Linked DNA regions of Pseudolabrys taiwanensis. The protein of the gene in region 1 interacts with the protein of each later gene in a pairwise test. Links are inferred from orthologs where the notes say so. Each region holds a gene or a part of one and is shown on either strand. Other genes may lie near its edges.

Region 1 (3,098 bases):
CGCGTCGTCGATGAACAGGCGAAAGTGGCGCAGGCGATCAAGGACGCGTTCACGTGGTCCTACGCGGCCTACTATCACTCTGCCGTGGCACTGACCGGAGATCTGGTGCGGTGATGAAGCGCTTCGATTGCATGAGCGTGCTCGCGGAGCGGCTCAAGGACGAACTGGTGATCCTGTCGCTCGGCGCCAGCGTCGACGAATGGTACAACGCCGCGCCGCATATGCGCTCGGCCAGCCTGTTCCAGCAGCAGCTGGGGTGCGTCACGCCGCAGGCTTTCGGTCTCGCGGTCGGTCTGCCGCACCGGCGGATCGTGTCGCTCGATACCGACGGCGGCATGATGTTCAATCTCGGCATCCTCGCGACGCTGGCCAACGAGCAGCCGCCGAACCTCTTCGTCGTGGTCTGGGACAATCAGTGTTACCAGTCGATCGGCGGGCCGCCGACGCACACCGCCGGTCGCGTCGACATTGCGGCCATCGCGCGCGGCGCGGGCATCGAGCACGCCTATACGGCGCGCGATCTGGATGAGTTCGCCGCGCATTGCGACACCGGCTTGAACGCCGCCGTGCCCTACGTCGTCGTCGCCAAGGTCGATGCCGATGTCCGCCGCGACATCCGGCGCAAGCATTCCGACGGCCGCGAGGACAAGTACATCTTCGTCCGTCATGTCGAGGCATCGGAAGGCATCGTCATCATGGGGCCGAGCGAGCACAACTGATCGCCGCGCCGCCACTTGGCGCGCGCGACGGGCCCACGGTCTCGACTCGCGCACTGCTTATTAACGGCGCCTCAGAAAAAAGACGGCGATTTCAAGCCGATGCCGACAAAGTTGCGGCATGACAGCGCGTTGTAATGGCCCCGGCACTCCCCTATAACCCTGTCCCGACAAAGAGGTACAGGCTGCCGCCGTACGGCAGCGGGAGAGATTCTGAATGCCATGGCAGCAACAAGGCGGGGGCGGCGGCCCGTGGGGCTCGGGTGGGGGCAAGGGCCCCTGGGGCTCCGGACCGCAGTCGTCCGGACCGACACCGCCCGATCTGGAGGAAATGCTCCGCCGCGGCCAGGACCGGCTCCGGCGCGTGCTGCCGGGCGGCAATATGGGCGGCAAGGGCATTGCCCTCGTGGTGCTCGCCGCCGTGGCGCTGTGGGGCTTTTCCGGCTTCTTCCGCGTCGAGCCGGATGAGCTCGGCGTGGTGCTGCGCTTCGGCAAGCAAGTGCGCGAAGTGCAGCCGGGCCTGAATTACCACCTGCCGTACCCGATCGAGACCGTGCTCACGCCGAAGGCGCTGCGCGTCAACAAGATCGATATCGGCATGCGCATCGTCGACGACCTGCGCCGCGGCTCGACCGTGCGCGACGTGCCGGAGGAAAGCCTGATGCTCACCGGCGACGAGAACATCGTCGACGTCGACTTCTCGGTGCTGTGGAAGGTGAAGCCGACCGGCGTCGGCGAATACCTCTTCAACATCCAGAACCCGGAAGGCACGGTAAAGGCGGTGGCCGAGAGCGCCATGCGCGAGGTCATCGGCCGTTCCGAGATTCAGCCGATCCTGACCGGCGCGCGGCAGACCATCGAGACCGCCGTGCAGGATCTCATGCAAAAGACGCTCGACAATTATCGCGCGGGCATCGTCGTGCAGCAGGTGCAGTTGCAGAAGGTCGACCCGCCGACGCAGGTCATCGATTCATTCCGCGACGTGCAGGCGGCGCGCGCCGACCTCGAGCGCGCGGTCAACGAAGCGCAGACTTATGCCAACAAGGTCGTGCCGGAAGCGCGCGGCCGCGTGGCGCAGATCGTTCAGGCCGCCGAAGCCTATCGTCAGCAGACGGTGGCGGAAGCGACCGGTCAGACGGCGCGCTTCCTGAAGATCTACGAGCAGTACAAGAAGGCGCCGGACGTGACGCGCGAGCGTATGTATCTCGAGACCATGGAGCGCGTCCTGGGCTCGACCGACAAGATCATCCTCGATTCCGGCCAGGCCGGCGCCAATGGCGGTGGCGTGGTGCCTTATCTGCCGCTCAATGAGCTGCCGCGCGGATCGCAGCCGCGCAACCAGCCGCAGACGGGAGCCCGCCAATGAGGACCAACTTCATCGGTGGCGTCGTCGCCGTCCTGGTCGTCGTCGCGTTGATCGTCGGCTATTCGTCGCTGTTCGCGGTCTACCAGACGCAGCAGGCTTTGGTTGTCCGTCTCGGCCAGCCGGTGCGCGTCGTCAGCGAGCCCGGCTTGCACGTCAAGGTGCCGTTCATCGACAGCGTCATCGCGATCGACAAGCGCATCCTCGACCTCGAAGCGCCGCCGCAGGAGGTGATCGCCTCCGACCAGAAGCGTCTCGTAGTCGACGCCTTCGCGCGTTATCGCATCCAGGATCCGCTGCGCTTCTATCAGACGCTGGGTTCGATCACCGGCGCCAATTCGCAATTGTCGATCCTGCTCAACTCGGCGCTGCGCCGCGTGTTGGGCGAGGTGACGTTCACCCATGTCGTGCGCGACCAGCGCGCCGATCTGATGTCCCGCATCCAGCAACTGGTCGATCGCGAGGCGGGCGCCTATGGCATCCAGGTGGTCGACGTGCGTATCCGCCGCGCCGACCTGCCGGAGCAGAACAGCCAGGCGGTCTATCAGCGCATGCAGACGGAGCGTCAGCGCGAGGCGGCCGAGTTCCGCGCCACCGGTGCGCAGCGTTCGCAGGAGATCCGCTCGCGGGCCGACCGCGAGGTCACGGTGCTGGTGGCGGACGCGCAGTCGCAAGCCGAACAGATCCGCGGTGAAGGCGATGCCAAGCGCAACCAGATCTTCGCCGAGGCGTTCAGCCAGGACCCGGACTTCTTCACCTTCTACCGCTCGATGCAGGCCTATGAGACGGGTCTGAAGCCGGCGGACACCCGGTTGGTGATCAAGCCGGATTCGAGCTTCTTCCGGTTCTTCAACGATCCGAACGGCAAGGGACGGGCAAACGGCGCCCAAACCCCGGCAGCTCAGCCGGCGCAGCCAGCTCAGCCAGCAGCGCAACCGGCCCGTTAAGCAGCCCGCATGACGGATTTCCTGGCGGCGGTGGGACTGGTCTTCGTCATCGAGGGCCTGCTCTTTGCCGCC
Region 2 (3,193 bases), 3.1 Mb from region 1 along the record:
ACACGATGCCGGAGGAGATCGCGCTGCGGCTGCTCGGCCGCGGCATTGCGCGCTATGGTACCGAGGGGCAGGTCGAACTGGGCAAGCTGGAAGCGCTCAAGCAGGCCCTCGATCAGGCCCACAAAACGGGCAGCCGCTTCCGCCGCAGTCTGGCCGGCGCGATTGTGACACTCACGGTTGCAGAAATTTTGGTGGAGCCGGCGCCGCCGCGTCGCAGCAAGACCTTAACCAAGCACCGACAGGGCCGCGCCGGAGGCCGCGCCACGCGCGGCAAATCGCGCTAGAATATATAGAATCGAGCCCTTTCCAGGAGGCGGCGTGCTGCCTACATTGGCAAGGACGCGAAGCCGCCACGAATGCGGCGTAGAAATCTCATGGCCGCGGGCCGCTCTCGCGGCGGGTAAGGACGCCTGATGAACGCCAACTTACGCAATTTCGCCCTCTGGGTGATTATCGTCCTCCTGCTGCTCGCGCTGTTCACCCTCTTCCAGAACCCGGGACAGCGCACCACTGCGCAGGATATTTCCTTTTCTCAGCTGTTGAGCGAAGTCGATCAGGGTCGCGTGCGCGACGTCGTGATCCAAGGGCCGGAAATTCACGGCACCTTCGCCAACGGTACCAGCTTCCAGACCTATGCCCCGAGCGATCCGGGCCTCGTGCAGAAGCTCTATTCCAAGGGCGTGTCGATCACCGCGCGGCCGCAGCAGGACAACGTGCCGTGGTTCGTGTCGCTGCTCGTGTCGTGGCTGCCGTTCATCGCGCTCATCGGCGTGTGGATATTCCTGTCGCGCCAAATGCAGGGCGCTGGCGGCAAGGCGCTCGGCTTCGGCAAGTCGCGCGCCAAGCTCTTGGCTGAATCGCACGGCCGCGTGACGTTCGAAGACGTCGCCGGTGTCGACGAAGCCAAGCAGGACCTGCAGGAGATCGTCGAATTCCTGCGCGACCCCGGCAAATTCCAACGTCTCGGCGGCCGCATTCCGCGCGGCGTATTGCTGGTCGGCCCTCCGGGCACCGGTAAGACGCTGATTGCGCGCGCCGTCGCCGGCGAAGCGAACGTGCCGTTCTTCACGATTTCGGGCTCCGACTTCGTCGAGATGTTCGTCGGCGTTGGCGCTAGCCGCGTGCGCGACATGTTCGAGCAGGCCAAGAAGAACGCGCCGTGCATCATCTTCATCGACGAAATCGACGCGGTCGGCCGTCATCGCGGCGCCGGCCTCGGCGGTGGCAACGATGAACGCGAGCAGACGCTCAACCAGTTGCTGGTCGAGATGGACGGCTTCGAGGCGAACGAGGGCATCATCCTCATCGCCGCGACCAACCGTCCTGACGTGCTCGATCCGGCGCTGCTGCGTCCCGGCCGCTTCGACCGCCAGGTCGTGGTGCCGAACCCGGACGTCATGGGCCGCGAGCAGATCCTGAAGGTGCACGTGCGCAAGGTGCCGCTGGCGCCGGACGTGAACCTCAAGACCGTCGCGCGCGGCACGCCCGGCTTCTCCGGCGCCGACCTGATGAACCTCGTCAACGAAGCCGCCCTCATGGCCGCGCGCCGCAACAAGCGCATGGTCACGCAGGCGGAGTTCGAGGACGCCAAGGACAAGGTGATGATGGGCGCCGAGCGCCGCACGCTGGTGATGACGGACGAGGAGAAGCTCCTCACCGCCTATCACGAAGGCGGGCACGCGCTGGTCGCGCTCAACGTCAAGGCGACCGATCCGGTGCACAAGGCGACGATCATCCCGCGTGGCCGTGCGCTCGGCATGGTCATGCAGTTGCCGGAACGCGACAAGCTGTCGATGTCCTACGAGCAGATGACCTCGCGCCTCGCCATCATCATGGCCGGCCGCGTGGCGGAAGAGCTCGTGTTCGGCAACGAGAAGGTCACCTCCGGCGCCGCCAGCGACATCGAGCAGGGCACCAAGCTCGCCCGTATGATGGTCACGCGCTGGGGCTTCTCGACCGAGCTCGGCCCGGTCGCCTATGGCGAGAACCAGGACGAAGTGTTCCTCGGCTACCAGGTCGCGCGGCAGACCAACGTCTCGGAAGAGACGAGCCGCAAGATCGACGCCGAGGTGCGCAAGCTCGTCGAGTCCGGTCTTGAGGATGCGCGTCGCATCCTGACCGAGAAGCGCGCCGATCTCGAAACGCTCGCCAAGGGCCTGCTCGAGTTCGAGACGCTGACCGGCGATGAGATCAAGGACTTGATCAACGGCATCCGTCCGGTGCGCGAGTCGGTGATCGAGCCGACCGGTCCGCGCTCGTCGGCGGTGCCGCCCGCCGGCAAGCCGCGGCCGCGTCCCGATGCGCCGCCGACCGGCGATGTCGCGCCGCAGCCGCAGGGCTGAGGCTTGCAACACGGATACGAAACGCCCGCCGCATGGCGGGCGTTTTCTTTTGGAGTGGTGCCGGGGCTGCCGACCTATGAAGCTGTCGTCGCCCGCGAAAGCGGGCGATCCAGTGCTCGCGCCGCCACTGCAGCGTACGGCGGGGCATAACGGCGGCACGCATGGCGGTCGGTTTCGTTTGTGGCTTCCGCGTCAGGCTCTTTGCGGATAGACGAACATCTATTACGGAGTGCCGCTCATGCCCCCGAAAGCGGGTATCCAGCGCGCCGTGCATGGCTTTACGAACTGGGTCCCCGTTTCGCGGGGACGAGCGGAATTGAAGCGATAGCTTCCAATGACCTCCCGATCCTCTCAGCCGACACCTGCCTGGACCTTCGCGGCCTTCCGCGAGGGCGTCGTCGTCACTCTGCCGGTGATGCCGGGGTTGTTCGCCTTCGGCATGGCGTTCGGCACGGTGGCCGCGCGCAAGGGCTTCACGCTGCTGGAAGCTGAACTGATGAGCGCGGCCGTGTTCGCGGGCGTCGCGCAGATCATCGTCGTCGATTCCTGGCCGCAGCAATTCACCGCAGCCACGATCTTTGCCGCCGCGGTGGCGACCTTCGTCATCTGCTCGCGCTTCCTGCTGATCGGCGCGTCGATGCGCCCGTTGCTCGGCAGATTGCCGGCGTCGCAGGTCTATCCATTCCTGCATTTCCTCGTCGAGCCGCCCTGGGTCCTGGGGCTGCGCTACCGGCGCAATGGCGGCGACGATCCGGGCTTCGTCATCGGCAGCGCCGCGACCTGCTGGGTGACCTGGGTGATCTCGGCGGCGCCCGGCTATTGGCTCGGCTCGGCGGTCGACCCCTATCGCT

Evidence for each region.
Region 2: the proteins of hflK (region 1) and ftsH interact in binary tests that used the Escherichia coli proteins (3 or more experiments, as listed by UniProt). The link is inferred for Pseudolabrys taiwanensis from one-to-one orthologs.

What each region holds. Positions count from the first base shown.
Region 1 is NZ_CP031417.1:5,387,229-5,390,326, forward strand. What follows is about bases 226-3,007. They hold hflK (FtsH protease activity modulator HflK), read left to right. Parts: upstream 226-933; coding sequence 934-2,082; downstream 2,083-3,007. Other genes in these bases: DW352_RS25635 (thiamine pyrophosphate-dependent enzyme), read left to right, coding at 226-719; hflC (protease modulator HflC), read left to right, coding at 2,079-3,007. In the rest of the region: DW352_RS25630 (thiamine pyrophosphate-binding protein), read left to right, coding at 1-114; more of DW352_RS25635, read left to right, coding at 114-225; more of hflC, read left to right, coding at 3,008-3,026; DW352_RS25650 (DUF2065 domain-containing protein), read left to right, coding at 3,036-3,098.
Region 2 is NZ_CP031417.1:2,309,388-2,312,580, reverse strand. What follows is about bases 1-2,877. They hold ftsH (ATP-dependent zinc metalloprotease FtsH), read left to right. Parts: upstream 1-413; coding sequence 414-2,342; downstream 2,343-2,877. Other genes in these bases: DW352_RS11085 (AzlC family ABC transporter permease), read left to right, coding at 2,677-2,877; tilS (tRNA lysidine(34) synthetase TilS), read left to right, coding at 1-284. Outside these bases: more of DW352_RS11085, read left to right, coding at 2,878-3,193. UniProt on the Escherichia coli protein: Acts as a processive, ATP-dependent zinc metallopeptidase for both cytoplasmic and membrane proteins. Plays a role in the quality control of integral membrane proteins.